DNA from 2 places in the Streptomyces sp. NPDC000134 genome. Region 2 is predicted to be linked to the other one. Evidence: predicted binding sites of a transcription regulator. Region 2 holds the regulator's gene; the other holds the start of a gene.
What was found. The regulator HrcA, encoded in region 2, represses chaperone genes, less so after heat shock. The targets are predictions, from matches to a motif close to TTNGCACTCNGNNNNNCNGAGTGCNAA.
Positions count from the first base shown of each region.

Region 1 (8,250 bases), on a different contig from region 2:
GGCCAACGTCGTCTCCGCCGCCCACTGCGTGACCCGGCTCCGGCTGGGCCTCGCCGACCGGTCCCGGGTCCGGGAGGACGGCCTGCGGGCGCTGCCCGGGGTGCTCGGGGTGGTCGAGGACGGCACGTCGTACCAGATCGTGCTGGGGCCGGGGGTGGCCGAACGGGTCGCCGAGGAGTTCGGGACGCTGCTGGAGCCCGCCGGCGGCGCGGCCCGCCTGGCCGAGCGGGGCGCGGAGCTGCGGGCGGCGCGCCGGCGGCGCAACGCGACCCCGCTGAAGACCGGCCTGCGCCGGGTCGCCGACGTGTTCGTGCCCCTGATCCCGGCCCTGATCGGCTGCGGCATCCTCGCGGGCACCGGCGGGCTGCTCGCCAACCTGGGGTGGCTGCCCGGGATCACGCCCGCGCTGACCGTGCTGTCCTCGGCGTTCATGGCGCTGATCGCGGTGTTCGTCGGGCACAACACGGCCAAGGAGTTCGGCGGCACACCGGTGCTGGGCGGCGCGGTCGCCGCGGTCGTGGTCTACCCGGGGGTGGCGAAGGTGAGCGTGTTCGGGGCGGCGCTCGCGCCGGGGCAGGGCGGGGTGCTCGGCGCGCTGGCGGCGGCACTGCTCGGCACCTACGTCGAGAAGTGGTGCCGCGCCCGGCTGCCCGGCACCCTCGACGTGCTGCTCACCCCCACCCTGACGGTGCTGGTCCCCGGCCTGATCACGCTGTACGTCCTCATGTACGCGGCCGGCGAGGCCGCCGCCGCGCTGGGCACCGCCGCGACCTGGCTGCTGACGACGGCCGGCGCGGCGGCCGGGCTGCTGCTCGGCGGCCTCTTCCTGCCCCTGGTGATGCTCGGCCTGCACCAGGCGCTGATCCCCCTGCACGCCACGCTCATCGAGCAGCGGGGCCACACCGTCCTGCTGCCGCTGCTGGCGATGGCGGGCGCGGGCCAGGTCGGCGCGGCGGCGGCGGTGTACGTCAGGCTGCGGCACGACACCTCGCTGCGCACCACGATCCGCTCGGCGCTCCCGGCGGGCCTGCTGGGCATCGGCGAACCCCTCATCTACGGGGTCTCCCTGCCGCTGGGCCGCCCCTTCCTCACCGCCTGCGTGGGCGGAGCGGCGGGCGGCGCGTTCGTCGGGCTGTTCGCGATGCTCGGCACCGAGGTCGGCGCGACGGCGATCGGCCCGTCCGGCTGGGCCCTGTTCCCCCTCCTGGCCGGCAGCGCGGGCCCGGCGACGACGGCGGCGGTCTACGCCGGCGGCCTGCTCACGGGGTACGTGGTCGGCTTCGCGGCGACGTACTGGTTCGGCCGCCTGGGCCGGGACCGTCCCGGGGACACCGGCGTCCCCGTGCGGGCGGAGTGAGCGGCCGGTGCCGTGTGCGACGCTGGAAGGCATGAACCACGCCCAGTCGACCGCCCTCGGCCGCGCCCTGCGTCTCCTCGGCGAGCACGGCGAGGCGCTGAGCGCCGACAGTCCGGACGCCAAGCTGCACGAGGTCAGGGCCGACCTGCGGCGCGCTCTGGACCTGCTGGAGGAGAGCGTGACGACGGCGGTGCCCAGCACCCGCTGCCCGGAGCACCCGACCGGCCCGGTGGACAGTTCCGCGCCCGACCTGTGCCTGCTGTGCGAGACCCGGCGCCGGGCCGCCCGCCGGGCCGCGTACGACGGGGGCCCGGTCCCGCGCTCCCACCCCGCCGAGCCCGCGCAGAGCCGGTACGGCGTCCGCGGCGACCGCCCGCAGCCCCAGCAGCGCTGGCTCCCCGAGGCGTGGAACGGGCAGGCGTGGCAGTTGTGCGGCACCCCCCGCCGGGACCGGCGGGAGGCCGAGCTGTACCTGGCCGCCCAGCGCAGGGGCCCGCGCCCGGCGCCGGCGTACCGGCTGGTGCACGAGTTCACGGACTACGAGGTGCTGCGGGTCTGGGGCATCCCGGCCCGGCTCGACGCCGAGCCGATGCCGTAGGGCCGCCGCGCGGGCTCAGGCCCCCGGGGCGAGCAGCGGCAGGGCGGTGTACTCGTACCCCTCCCACAGGCGTCGCGCGGTCTGCTCCGGGTACGGCACGACCGCCGGTTCGGCGTCCAGGACCTGCACGAGCCGGCGCTCGGTGTCGTACGCGGGCCAGCCCGGGTCGCCGGTCCTGGCGAACGCCGTCCAGGACGCCCGGAACCGGGCGGACAGCGCCCGCGCCTCGGCGGACGGCTCCGCGCCCTCGAACATGAGGAGGCCGAGGTCGGAGCCGAAGGTGCCGAACAGCAGGGGCAGGTCCAGGGCGTGGCAGGCGCCGAGCGCGCCGCCGCCGCCCGGCGCGGACCAGGTCAGCTCGTAGGCGTGGGCCCGGCCGCCGCCCGCGAGGTGCGCCTCGGCCAGCCTCATCGTCGGCTCGGCGAACAGCCAGTCGGTCTGCACCCGTTCGAACAGCTCGCCGGCGGACGCGTCGGGGTAGGCGGCCCGGTAGGCGGCCTCGCCGTCCGGGCCGGGCCCGAAGAAGCGCAGGGCGGACGCCGCCCGCTCGTCGTCTGTCTTCCCCAGCCGCCCGCCCAGGGCGAGGAACAGCCGGAACTCGTGGCGGTTGTGCCCGACGACCAGGTCCACCCCGGCGGACGCCCCCCGCGCGAGCGCCTGCCAGGGCAGCGCCGGCAGCACCTCGCCGTCCACGACGGGCGAGTACGGGGTGACGGTGGGCGCGGCCCGCCCCCACCGGTCCGCGTACCCGCGCATCTTGGCGGCCAGCGCCTGCCCGGCGGCCACCAGCCGACCGGGCGGCACGGCCGCGAGGTCCTGGGCAGTCGGCTTCCGGCCCGCCTCGGCGGCGAGCGCCCCGGCGATGTCCCGGGCGAGCGCGTCGGAGAAGAAGGTCCCGGGCACGCTCTGCGCGACGGCCCGCCGGAACAGCCCGGCCGCCCTCGGCATCGCCAGCAGCGCCGCGATCGAACCGGCGCCCGCGGACTCGCCGAACACGGTGACCTGCTCCGGGTCGCCGCCGAACGCGGCGATGTTCTCGCGCACCCACTCCAGGGCGGCGACCTGGTCGAGCAGGCCCCGGTTGGCGGGGGCGCCCTCGATGCGGGCGAAACCCTCCATGCCCAGGCGGTAGTTGAAGGAGACGACGACGAGGTCGCCGTCGGCGGCTATGCGCCGGGCGTCGTAGCCGGGGCTGCCGCTGTGGCCCATCTTGTAGGCGCCGCCGTATATCCACACCATCACCGGTCGGCGCGCGGCCGGGTCCGGCTCCGGTGTCCAGACGTTGACGGTCAGCCAGTCGTCGGCGCCGGGCGCCTCGGCCGGCGGGGTCGGCGCGGCCGGGCCCAGGTCCTGCGGCGGCGGCGGCCCGAAGTCGGCCGCCTCCCGGGTGCCGTCCCAGCGCCGGGCGGGGCGCGGGGCGGCGAAGCGGGCCTCGCCGACGGGCGGTTCGGCGAAGGGGATGCCGCGGAAGACGGCCAGGCCGTCCTCCCGGCGTCCGCGCACCGCACCGCCGGCGGTGCGCACCACGGGCTCCGGGGCCTCGGGGTGGGTCATCGATCACTCCTCACTGGGTTGCCGCTGGTCGTACGCCAGTTGGTGATCTGTCGGACCCTACGCCGTGGTGCGCGTCCGGCTCAGCTCAGGGTCTTCAGCGCCGCCGGGTCGAACGGGGCCAGTTCGCCGAAGCGGCCGGCCAGGACCTTCTTCGCCCACTCGGGGTCCTGGAGCAGGGCGCGGCCCACGGCGACCAGGTCGAACTCCTCGCGCTCCAGCCTGTCCAGCAGGTCGTCGAGGTCGGCGACAGCCGAGCCCTGGCCCTGGAACGCCTTGCCGAACTCGCCGTCCAGGCCCACCGAGCCGACGGTGATGACGGGCTTGCCGGTGAGCTTCTTCGTCCAGCCCGCGAGGTTGAGGTCGGAGCCGTCGAACTCCGGGCGCCAGTAGCGGCGGGTGGAGGCGTGGAAGGCGTCCACGCCGGCCGCGGCGAGCGGGGCGAGCAGGGCGTCCAGCTCCTGGGGCGTCTCGGCGAGGCGGGCGTCGTAGGCGTCCATCTTCCACTGCGAGTAGCGGAAGATCACCGGGAAGTCGGCGGAGACCCGCGCCCGGACGGCCGCGACGATCTCGGCGGCGAACCGGGTACGGGCGACGAGGTCGCCGCCGTAGGCGTCGGTACGGCGGTTGGTGCCGGCCCACAGGAACTGGTCGACGAGGTAGCCGTGGGCGCCGTGGATCTCCACGCCGTCGAAGCCGATGCGCTCGGCGTCGGCGGCGGCCTGCGCGAACGCGGCGACCACGTCGTCGATGTCCTGCAGGGTCATCGCTCGCCCGGTGGGCTCCTCGGCGCCGATGCGCAGGCCGGAGGGGCCGACGGCCGGGGCCTCGGGGAAGGGCGGCTCGCCCTGGTCGCGGACCATGCCGATGTGCCAGAGCTGCGGCACGATCGTGCCGCCGCCCGCGTGCACCGCCTCGGCGACCTTCGCCCAGCCCGCGAGCTGCTCCTCGCCGTGGAACCGGGGCACGCTGTCGCTCTGCCCGGCGGACGGGTGGCCGACGTAGGTGCCCTCGGTGACGATCAGGCCGACACCGGCGGCGGCGCGGCGCCCGTAGTACGACACGACGTCCTCGCCGGGCACGCCGCCCGGGGAGAACATGCGGGTCATCGGCGCCATCGCGATGCGGTTGGGGACGGTCAGCCCGTTGATGGCGGTGGGCCGGGAGAGGATCTCGGCCGCGCGGGTGGCGGCGTCGGGGGAGGTGGCGGTCACGTGGGGGACTCCTCGCAAAGGGTGGATACCGGTCAGTATGTGCATACGCATAGACCTTTACGGGGAGTACAACCGGACCGCCCGCCCCGGTAATCCCGGCCGGCGCCGGAAAAACGCCCGAGGGCGGCACCCCCCGCTCTCGCGGGGAAGTGCCGCCCTCGGTCGAGGACGTGCGATCGACTCGGGGGCCGATCAGAAGTCCATGTCACCGCCCGGCATGCCGCCGCCGGCGGGCGCGGCGGCCTTCTCCGGCTTGTCGGCGATGACGGCCTCGGTGGTGAGGAACAGCGCGGCGATGGAGGCGGCGTTCTGCAGCGCGGAACGGGTCACCTTCGCCGGGTCGATGATGCCCTCGGCGATCATGTCGACGTACTCACCGGTCGCGGCGTTCAGACCGTGGCCGACGGGAAGGTTTCGCACCTTCTCGACGATGACGCCGCCCTCGAGACCACCGTTGGCGGCGATCTGCTTCAGCGGGGCCTCCAGGGCGAGCTTCACGGCGTTGGCGCCGGTCGCCTCGTCACCCTCCAGCTCCAGCTTCTCGAAGACCTGGCCGGCCTGGAGCAGGGCCACGCCACCACCGGCGACGATGCCCTCCTCGACGGCCGCCTTGGCGTTGCGCACGGCGTCCTCGATGCGGTGCTTGCGCTCCTTGAGCTCCACCTCGGTGGCGGCACCGGCCTTGATCACCGCGACGCCGCCCGCGAGCTTGGCCAGGCGCTCCTGGAGCTTCTCGCGGTCGTAGTCCGAGTCGCTGTTCTCGATCTCGGCGCGGATCTGGTTGACGCGGCCGTTGACCTGGTCGGTCGAGCCGGCGCCGTCGACGATGGTGGTCTCGTCCTTGGTGATGACGACCTTGCGGGCGCGGCCCAGGAGGTCCAGGGTCGCGTTCTCCAGCTTGAGGCCGACCTCCTCGGAGATGACCTCGCCGCCCGTGAGGATGGCGATGTCGCCGAGCATGGCCTTGCGGCGGTCGCCGAAGCCCGGGGCCTTGACGGCGACGGACTTGAAGGTGCCGCGGATCTTGTTGACGACCAGGGTCGACAGGGCCTCGCCCTCGACGTCCTCGGCGATGATCAGCAGCGGCTTGCCCGACTGCATGACCTTCTCCAGCAGCGGGAGCAGGTCCTTGACGTTGGAGATCTTGGAGTTGGCGATCAGGATGTACGGGTCGTCGAGGACGGCCTCCATACGCTCCATGTCGGTGGCGAAGTACGCCGAGATGTAGCCCTTGTCGAAGCGCATACCCTCGGTGAGCTCCAGCTCCAGACCGAAGGTCTGGGACTCCTCGACGGTGATGACGCCTTCCTTGCCGACCTTGTCCATCGCCTCGGCGATCAGCTCGCCGATCTGGGTGTCGGCGGCGGAGATGGAGGCCGTGGAGGCGATCTGCTCCTTGGTCTCGACGTCCTTGGCCTGCTCGAGCAGGGCGGCGGAGACGGCCTCGACGGCCTTCTCGATACCGCGCTTGAGGGCCATCGGGTTGGCACCGGCGGCGACGTTGCGCAGGCCCTCCTTGACCAGGGCCTGGGCGAGGACGGTCGCCGTGGTCGTACCGTCGCCGGCGACGTCGTCCGTCTTCTTGGCGACTTCCTTGACCAGCTCGGCGCCGATCTTCTCGTACGGGTCCTCGAGCTCGATCTCCTTGGCGATGGAGACACCGTCGTTGGTGATCGTGGGCGCGCCCCACTTCTTCTCGAGGACGACGTTGCGGCCCTTGGGGCCGAGCGTCACCTTCACGGCGTCCGCGAGCTGGTTCATGCCGCGCTCGAGGCCGCGCCGCGCCTCCTCGTCGAACGCGATGATCTTGGCCATGTGAAGTGGTCCCTCCAGGACTGGGGGTGATTCCTTCGGACCGCGCCCGCGCCCGCGACGGACGGCTCGCACACCTGTGGTTCCTTGCCCCACCCGGCCTGCGGGCCTCACCGACCCGGTCCTCGTTGTCACTCTCACCTTCAGAGTGCTAACGCCAATGATTAGCACTCGCCCCTGTCGAGTGCAAGCGCCTGCCCGGGATCGCCGGGGGGCGGGCGGGTGGCCGAACGGGTGAGCGAGGGGTCCCGGGCATGCCGGAGGGCCCGCACCCCGGCGGGTGCGGGCCCTCGGACAGAAGACCTGCGGTGCGGTTGGTCGCGCGTTTCAGGCAGTGACGCGAACCATGTCGGCCTGCGGGCCCTTCTGGCCCTGCGAGATCTCGAACTCGACCCGCTGGCCTTCTTCAAGGGTGCGGTAACCGTCCATCTGGATCGCGCTGTAGTGGACGAAAACATCCGCACCACCGTCGACCGCGATGAAGCCGTACCCCTTCTCCGCGTTGAACCACTTGACGGTGCCCTGAGCCATGCCTAACTCCCCTATTACTGGCCCTTGCGCAGATCCGCACTTCGCGGACCCGGGTCAGACCTCGTCCCCCAACGGTTGGGAACGTGCGCCGGAACGCGTCGACCGCGGCTGAATGTATCTGTCCAACTGCCGTCTGCAACAGGTCAATCGGACGAGAAATCTGGACGCCCCGGGTCCGGAATGTGGCGAGAATTCGCCGCAATTCAGGGCAAGTCGGGCCATACATAAGGAACAAAAGCCACGAAAGGGGCCCGCACTTTGGCTGCATCTAGTCGGGTGCACGGCAGGAATTCAGGGTTCCCGTTCCCGCGATCAACAGCGCGTTCCCCAACTCTACCGCGCTCAACCACATTGAATTGCCCCCTCCGCTTCTCTCACGGAGGGGGCAATGCACGGGAACGGCCCGTGACGGTCAGCCGCCGGCGACCGCGGGAATGATGGAAACGCCCGCGCCCTCGGGCGTGGCGGTCTCCAGGCCCTGCTCGAAGCGGACGTCGTCGTCGTTGACGTAGACGTTGACGAACCGCCGCAGCTTGCCCTGGTCGTCCAGGACCCGGGCGGCGATGCCGGTGTGGTTCTTCTCCAGGTCGGCGAGGACCTCCCCGAGGGTCGCGCCCTCGGCGCTGACCTCGGCCTTGCCGCCGGTGTAGGTGCGCAGGATGGTGGGGATGCGGACAGTGACGCTCACGATGATGAAACCTCCGGAAGGATGTACGTACCTGGGGGCGCGACTACGCCAGACCGGCCGAACGGAACGACTCCAGGCTCGGCCGGATCGTCGCCGTCAGCCCCGTCCCCGCCACCGCGTCCAGCGTCTTCAGCCCGTCCCCGGTGTTCAGCACGACGGTCGTGAGCGCCGGGTCCAGCACCCCCGCCTCGATGAGCTTGCGCGTGACGCCGACGGTGACCCCGCCGGCCGTCTCCGCGAAGATGCCCTCGGTGCGGGCCAGCAGCTTGATCGCGTCGACGATCTGCTCGTCGTTCACGTCCTCCACCGCTCCGCCGGTGCGGCGCGCGATGTCCAGGACGTAGGGGCCGTCCGCCGGGTTGCCGATGGCGAGGGACTTGGCGATGGTGTCCGGCTTCTGCGGCCGGACCACGTCGTGCCCCGCCTTGTACGCGGTCGACACCGGCGAGCAGCCCTCGGCCTGGGCACCGAAGATCTTGTACGGCCGGTCCTCGACCAG
Region 1 covers NZ_JBIAZN010000002.1:328,806-337,055, forward strand. The annotation lists gene ACFY32_RS03920 (PTS transporter subunit EIIC) at 1-1,357, shown strand, start outside; gene ACFY32_RS03925 (hypothetical protein) at 1,389-1,955, shown strand; gene ACFY32_RS03930 (carboxylesterase family protein) at 1,971-3,509, opposite strand; gene ACFY32_RS03935 (NADH:flavin oxidoreductase) at 3,590-4,720, opposite strand; gene groL (chaperonin GroEL) at 4,913-6,535, opposite strand; gene ACFY32_RS03945 (cold-shock protein) at 6,860-7,063, opposite strand; gene ACFY32_RS03950 (ubiquitin-like small modifier protein 1) at 7,476-7,751, opposite strand; gene thrC (threonine synthase) at 7,795-8,250, opposite strand, start outside.
Region 1: the regulator HrcA is predicted to act here: its motif matches at 6,661-6,687, upstream of groL (chaperonin GroEL).

Region 2 (8,250 bases):
ACCGGCCGGTCGGGCCTTAATCTGATCCCTGCTCGATAGTTACTCGCGAGTTAAACAACGGCCCGCGAGGGAAACCAGCCGCACTGAGCCAGCCGCACCGTCGCGGGCCCGGAGGATGTCGTGAGCGACACACAGACACTGATCGAGAACCGCCCGCCGTCCGTGGCGGGCCTCTTCCTGGAGCGCGTGGCGGCCACGCCGGACGCCGTGGCCTACCGCTACCCCGTCCCCCCGGCCGCCGGTCGGGGGGCGGAGGAGTGGGCGTCGCTGACCTGGGCGCGGGCCGCCGAGCGGGTCTACGCCATCGCGGCCGGCCTGATCGAACTGGGTGTGGCACCGGAGCAGCGGGTGGCGCTGGCCTCCTCGACCCGCATCGAGTGGATTCTGGCCGACCTGGGCATCATGTGCGCGGGTGCCGCCACGACCACCGTCTATCCGCAGACCAACGCGGAGGAGTCGGCGTACATCCTCTCCGACTCCGAGAGCCGGGTGCTGATCGCGGAGAACGCCGAGCAGCTCGCCAAGGCCAGGGAGAAGCGGGCCGAGCTGCCCGACCTCACCCATGTGGTGGTCGTCGACCCGGCCGGCGCCGACACCGGCGAGGACTGGGTGCTGACCCTGGCCGAGCTGGAGAGCCGGGGCGCGGCCAGGCTGGAGAGGGAACCCGGGCTGATCAAGGAGCGGGTCGGGGCGCTCACCAGGGACCAGCTCGCCACCCTCATCTACACCTCCGGCACCACCGGCCGCCCCAAGGGTGTCCGGCTGCCGCACGACTGCTGGTCGTACATGGCACGGGCGATCGCCGCGACCGGGCTGGTGACCAGCGAGGACGTGCAGTACCTCTGGCTGCCGCTCGCGCATGTGTTCGGCAAGGTGCTCACCTCCGGGCAGATCGAGGTCGGCCATGTCACGGCCGTCGACGGCCGCGTCGACAAGATCATCGAAAATCTGCCGGTGGTGCGGCCGACGTACATGGCCGCCGTGCCCCGGATCTTCGAGAAGGTCTACAACGGGGTCGCCGCCAAGGCGAAGGCCGGCGGCGGGGCCAAGTACAAGATCTTCCAGTGGGCCGCCGAGGTGGCCCGCGAGTACGCCCGGGTCACCCAGGACAACTTCCGCCGCACCGGCACCGCCTCCGCCCCCTTCGGCCTGAGGTCCCGGCACGCCGTCGCCGACAAGCTCGTCTACGCCAAGATCCGCGAGGCCTTCGGCGGCAACCTGCGCGCCTGCATCTCCGGCTCGGCCGCCCTCGCGCCCGACATCGGCTACTTCTTCTCCGGCGCCGGCATCCACATCCTGGAGGGCTACGGCCTCACCGAGTCCTCCGCCGCCTCCTTCGTCAACCCGGGCGAGGCGTACCGCACCGGCACGGTCGGCAAGCCGCTGCCCGGCACCGAGGTCCGTATCGCCGACGACGGCGAGATCCTGCTGCGCGGCCCCGGCATCATGCAGGGCTACCACAAGCTGCCCGAGAAGACCGCCGAGGTGCTGGAGCCGGACGGCTGGTTCCACACCGGCGACATCGGCGAACTCTCCCCGGACGGCTATCTGCGGATCACCGACCGCAAGAAGGACCTGATCAAGACCTCCGGCGGCAAGTACATCGCCCCGGCCGAGGTGGAGGGGCAGTTCAAGGCGGTCTGCCCGTACGTCTCCAACATCCTGGTGCACGGCGCCGACCGGAACTTCTGCACCGCCCTGATCGCCCTGGACGAGGCCGCGCTCACCGACTGGGCCGAGGAGAACGGCCTGGGGGGCAGGCCGTACGCGGAGATCGTCGCCGCGCCGGCCACCGTCGAGATGGTGCAGGGCTACGTCGACCAGCTCAACCAGGGCCTCCAGCGCTGGCAGACCATCAAGAAGTTCCGCCTGCTGCCGCGCGACCTCGACATCGAGCACGGCGAGATCACGCCCAGCCTCAAGCTGAAGCGGCCGGTCGTGGAGCGGGAGTACAAGAACCTGATCGAGGAGATGTACGCGGGCGCCCGCGAGGCGTAGCGCACGACCCGGGGCCGGGACACCGGCCCCGGTGACGGCCGGCGTGCGGGACAATGGAGCCCATGCCCTCCGCACTCCCCGACGGCGAGCCCGTCCCCGCCGACGGCGCGCTGCCCGCGTCCGCGCTCACCGGGGCCGCCCACCGCCCCCTCGGCTTCTACCTGCACGTCCCGTACTGCGCCACCCGCTGCGGCTACTGCGACTTCAACACCTACACCGCGACCGAACTGCGCGGCACCGGCGGCGTCCTCGCCTCCCGCGACAACTACGCCGAGACGCTGACCGACGAGATCCGCCTGGCCCGCAAGGTGCTCGGCGACGACCCCCGCGAGGTCCGCACGGTCTTCGTCGGCGGCGGCACGCCCACCCTGCTGGCCGCCGACGACCTGGTACGGATGCTGGGCGCGATCCGCGACGAGTTCGGCCTCGCGGCCGACGCGGAGGTGACCACCGAGGCCAACCCGGAGTCCGTCGACCCCGGGTACCTCGCCACCCTCCGCGCGGGCGGCTTCAACCGCATCTCCTTCGGCATGCAGAGCGCCAGACAGCACGTGCTCAAGGTGCTCGACCGCACCCACACCCCGGGCCGCCCCGAGGCGTGCGTCGCCGAGGCCCGCGCGGCCGGGTTCGAGCACGTCAACCTGGACCTGATCTACGGCACCCCCGGCGAGTCCGACGACGACTGGCGGGCCTCCCTGGACGCCGCGCTCGGCGCCGGACCCGACCACGTCAGCGCGTACGCCCTGATCGTCGAGGAGGGCACCGGGCTGGCCCGCCGCATCCGCCGGGGCGAGATCCCGATGACCGACGACGACGTGCACGCCGACCGGTACCTGATCGCCGAGGAGACCCTCGCGGCGGCCGGATTCGACTGGTACGAGGTGTCCAACTGGGCCACCTCGGACGCGGCCCGCTGCCTGCACAACGAGCTGTACTGGCGCGGCGCCGACTGGTGGGGCGCGGGACCCGGCGCGCACTCCCACGTCGGCGGCGTGCGCTGGTGGAACGCCAAGCACCCCGGCGCGTACGCGGCGGCCCTGGCGGCGGGCCGCTCCCCGGGCGCCGGACGCGAGGTCCTCACCGACGAGGACCGCCGCGTCGAGCGCGTCCTGCTGGAGCTGCGGCTGCGCGAGGGCGTCCCGCTCTCCCTCCTGCACGAGGCCGGCCTCGCCGCCTCCCGCCGGGCGCTGGCGGACGGCCTGCTCCAGCGGGAGCCGTACGGGGACGGCCGGGCGGTGCTGACCCTGCGCGGGCGGCTGCTGGCCGACGCGGTGGTGCGGGACCTGGTGGACTGAGCGTCCGGCGGACGCGCGTCCGGCGGTGCTACGCCGGTGCCGTGACGAAGTCGATCAGTTCCTCGACCCGCCCCAGCAGCTCCGGCTCCAGGTCCTTGTACGACCGCACCCGTCCCAGGATGTGCTGCCAGGCGGCCCCCGTGTTCTCCGGCCAGCCCAGCGCGCGGCACACCCCGGTCTTCCAGTCCTGGCCGCGCGGCACCCGGGGCCAGGCGGCGATGCCCACCGACGACGGCTTCACCGCCTCCCAGACGTCGATGTACGGGTGGCCCACCACCAGGGCGTGTTCGCCGGTCACCGACTCGGCGATCCGCCACTCCTTGGAGCCCGGCACGAGGTGGTCCACCAGGACGCCCAGGCGGGCGTCCGGACCCGGCGCGAAATCGGCGACGATCGACGGCAGGTCGTCCACGCCCTCCAGGTACTCCACGACCACGCCCTCGATCCGCAGGTCGTCGCCCCAGACCCGCTCGACCAGCTCGGCGTCGTGCCGCCCCTCGACGTAGATCCGCCCGGCTCGGGCCACCCGCGCTCGGGCGCCGGGGACGGCGACCGAACCGGAGGCGGTACGGGTGGGGCGTACCGGACCGGCGGCGGGACGGGTCAGCGTCACCGCCCTGCCCTCCAGCAGGAACCCGCGCGGCTCCAGCGGGAACACCCGGCGCTTGCCGAAGCGGTCCTCCAGCGTCACCGTGCCCGCCTCGCAGCCGGCCACCGCGCCGCAGAACCCGGTGCCGGCCTCCTCGACCACCAGGCCGGGTTCGGCCGGAACCTCCGGTACCGGCTGCGGCTTCTTCCACGGCGGGGTCAGATCGGCGGAGTACTGGCGCATTCTCATGACGATACGAGGAGCCGGCGTGCGGCGATCACCGCGACACGCCGTAGCGCGCCGCCAGCGCGTCCCGCTGGGCCCGGACGAACGCCGCGTCCACCACCGCCCCGTGCCCCGGCACGTACACGGCGTCCTCGCCGCCCAGCTCCAGCAGCCTGTCCAGGGCCGCGGGCCAGTGCGCCGGCACCGCGTCCGGGCCGGCCTGCGGCTCCCCGGACTCCTCGACCAGGTCGCCGCAGAACACGACGTCCGGGGTGCCCGGCACCAGCACCACCAGGTCGTGCGGGGTGTGCGCGGGCCCCAGGCCGGCCAGCAGCGCCCGCCGGCCGCCGCCCAGGTCGAGGGCGAGCCGCCCGCGCACCTGGTGCCGGACCCGGACGAGCGCGTCCGCCGCCTCCCGTGCGCGGCGCCGGTCCAGGCCGTTGGCCACCGCGTCCGCGCGCAGCGTCTCCCGGCCCCCGTCCAGTGCCGCGTCCATACCGGCCGCGCCGTACACCGCCACGCCCGCGAACGCCGCGGCGCCGAAGACGTGGTCGAAGTGCGGATGGGTCAGCGCGAGATGCGTCACACCGTGCCCGGCGAGCCGCCCCGCCTCCGAGCGCAGCCCGGCCCCCTCGCCGAGGCTGGACCCGGCGTCGATCAGCAGCGCGGCGCCCGCGCCGACGACGAGCCCCGCCGTGCAGTCCCACACCGGCAGGCGGCGCCGCCCCACCCCGGCGGCCACCCGCTCCCATCCCAGCTCTTCCCAAGTCACCGTCATGGCGGCGACGCTAACCCTGCGCGCCCGCCGGGGACGGCAGCGCGCCCCCGGCCTTGCCGGGGGCGTACCCCACGGCCGTACACTGGCCGGGGAAGTCTGGCACTCGTATGTATGGAGTGCCAGGAGGTGCGAGGCGGACGACTGCTGGAGGTGTGCGCGATGCTCAGTGAACGCAGGCTTCAGGTGCTGCGCGCCATCGTCCAGGACTACGTCGGCACCGAGGAGCCGGTCGGCTCCAAGGCCCTCACCGAGCGGCACAACCTCGGCGTCTCCCCGGCCACCGTGCGCAACGACATGGCGGCCCTGGAGGAGGAGGGGTTCATCGCCCAGCCGCACACCAGCGCCGGGCGCATTCCCACCGACAAGGGCTACCGGCTCTTCGTGGACAAGCTCGCGGGCGTCAAGCCCATGACCCCGCCCGAGCGGCGCGCCATCCAGAACTTCCTGGAGGGCGCCGTCGACCTCGACGACGTGGTGGCCCGCACGGTGCGGCTGCTGGCGCAGCTCACCCGGCAGGTCGCCGTGGTGCAGTATCCGTCGCTGACCCGCTCGACCGTGCGGCACGTGGAGCTGCTCTCGCTCGCGCCGGCCCGGCTGATGCTCGTGCTGATCACGGACACCGGGCGGGTCGAGCAGCGGATGGTCGACTGCCCGGCGCCGTTCGGCGAGACACCGCTGGCGGACCTGCGGGCGCGGCTCAACAGCCGGGTCACGGGCCGCCGTTTCACGGATGTGCCGGGTCTGGTGGAGGATCTCCCCGAGGCGTTCGAGCCGGAGGAGCGGGGTACCGTCTCCACTGTCCTGTCGACCCTCCTGGAGACCCTGGTCGAGGAGAACGAGGAGCGGCTGATGATCGGCGGCACCGCCAATCTGACCCGCTTCGGGCACGACTTCCCCCTCACGATCCGGCCGGTGCTGGAGGCGCTGGAGGAGCAGGTGGTGCTCCTGAAGCTGCTCGGTGAGGCGCAGGACCCGGGCGTGACCGTCCGTATCGGTCATGAGAACGCCCACGAAGGACTCAACTCCACGTCCGTCGTGTCGGTGGGCTACGGTTCGGGCGGCGAGGCGGTTGCCAAGCTCGGCGTGGTCGGACCGACCCGCATGGACTACCCGGGAACGATGGGAGCGGTACGCGCAGTGGCACGGTACGTCGGACAGATCCTGGCGGAGTCGTAAGTGGCCACGGACTACTACGCCGTTCTCGGCGTGCGCCGCGACGCGTCGCAGGAAGAGATCAAGAAGGCGTTCAGGCGGCTCGCACGCGAGCTGCACCCGGACGTCAACCCCGATCCGAAGACCCAGGAGCGGTTCAAGGAGATCAACGCCGCTTACGAGGTGCTGTCGGACCCGCAGAAGAAGCAGGTCTACGACCTCGGCGGCGACCCGCTCTCGCAGTCCGGCGCCGGCGGCCCCGGCGGCTTCGGCGCGGGCGGCTTCGGGAACTTCTCGGACATCATGGACGCGTTCTTCGGCACGGCGTCGCAGCGCGGGCCGCGCTCGCGCACCCGGCGCGGCCAGGACGCGATGATCCGTATCGAGGTGGAGCTGGACGAGGCCGCGTTCGGCACGACCAAGGACATCCAGGTCGACACGGCCGTCGTCTGCAACACCTGCAACGGCGAGGGAGCGGCCCCCGGTACCTCCGCGCAGACCTGCGACATGTGCCGCGGCCGCGGTGAGGTCTCGCAGGTCACCCGGTCCTTCCTGGGCCAGGTCATGACCTCGCGGCCCTGCCCCCAGTGCCAGGGCTTCGGCACCGTGGTGCCGACGCCGTGCCCGGAGTGCGCCGGCGACGGCAGGGTGCGGTCCCGCCGCACGCTGACGGTGAAGATCCCGGCCGGTGTGGACAACGGCACGCGCATCCAGTTGGCGGGCGAGGGCGAGGTCGGCCCCGGCGGCGGTCCCGCCGGCGACCTGTACGTGGAGATCCACGAGCTGCCGCACAGCACCTTCCAGCGCCGCGGCGACGACCTGCACTGCACGGTCACCCTGCCGATGACGGCGGCGGCCCTCGGCACCAAGGTGCCGCTGGAGACCCTCGACGGCGTGGAGGAGGTCGACATCCGGCCGGGCACCCAGTCCGGCCAGTCGATCCCGCTGCACGGCCGGGGCGTCACCCACCTGCGCGGCGGCGGCCGGGGCGACCTGGTCGTCCACGTCGAGGTCCAGACCCCCGGCAAGCTCGACGCCGAGCAGGAACGCCTCCTGCGCGAACTGGCCCAGCTTCGAGGTGAGGAACGCCCGCAGGGCACCTTTCAACCGGGGCAGCAGGGACTCTTCTCCCGGCTGAAGGACGCCTTCAACGGGCGGTGAGGCCGGTGTCCGGGCGAGGACGGTCGGATTCGGACTTGTCATCGAGGACGTGACAACATGCGGTCATGTCCTCCGCGCTGACCGATCTCTTCCCGTACCCGATCGTGCAGGCACCCATGGCGGGCGGCGTCTCGGTGCCGTCGCTCGCCGCCGCTGTCTGCGAGGCGGGCGGGCTCGGGTTCCTGGCCGCCGGGCTGAAGACCGCCGACGGGATGTACCAGGAGATCAAGCAGTTGCGGAGCCTGACGGCCCGCCCCTTCGGCGTCAACCTGTTCCTGCCGCAGCCCGAGACCGCCGACCGGGCCGCCGTCGACGTCTACGCCCACCAGTTGGCCGGCGAGGCCGCCTGGTACGAGACGGAACTCGGCGACCCGGACAGCGGCCGGGACGACGGCTACGAGGCCAAGCTCGCCGTCCTCCTCGACAACCCCGTACCGGTGGTCTCCTTCCACTTCGGCGTCCCCGCCCGCGAGGTGGTCGACGCCCTGCACCGCGTCGGCACGTTCGCCTGGGTCACCGCCACCACCGCCGACGAGGCGCGGGCCGTCCAGGACTGCGGGGCCGACGCGGTGATCGCGCAGGGCGTGGAGGCCGGCGGCCACCAGGGCACCCACCGCGACTTCCCGGAGACCGACGGCACCGGCATCGGACTGCTCTCCCTGCTCGCCCAGGTGCGCGAGGCGGTGAGCCTGCCGGTCGTCGCCGCCGGCGGCCTGATGCGCGGCGGGCAGATCGCCGCGGTCCTCGCGGCCGGCGCGAGCGCGGCCCAGTTGGGCACGGCCTTCCTGGCCACCCCCGAGTCCGGCGCGCCCGATCCGCACAAGCGGGCGCTGACCGACCCGCTGTTCGTCCGCACCGAGCTGACCCGGGCCTTCTCCGGCCGCCCGGCCCGCGGCCTGGTCAACCGCTTCCTGCGCGAGCACGGCCCGTACGCCCCCGCCGCCTACCCGGAGGTCCACCACCTCACCGCGCCGCTGCGCAAGGCGGCGGCGAAGGCGGGCGACGCCCAGGGCCTGGCGCTGTGGGCCGGCCAGGGCCACCGGATGGCGCGC
Region 2 covers NZ_JBIAZN010000001.1:264,055-272,304, forward strand. The annotation lists gene ACFY32_RS01135 (AMP-dependent synthetase/ligase) at 121-1,998, shown strand; gene hemW (radical SAM family heme chaperone HemW) at 2,061-3,293, shown strand; gene ACFY32_RS01145 (DUF3097 domain-containing protein) at 3,322-4,125, opposite strand; gene ACFY32_RS01150 (MBL fold metallo-hydrolase) at 4,160-4,885, opposite strand; gene hrcA (heat-inducible transcriptional repressor HrcA) at 5,045-6,061, shown strand; gene dnaJ (molecular chaperone DnaJ) at 6,062-7,198, shown strand; gene ACFY32_RS01165 (nitronate monooxygenase) at 7,264-8,250, shown strand, end outside.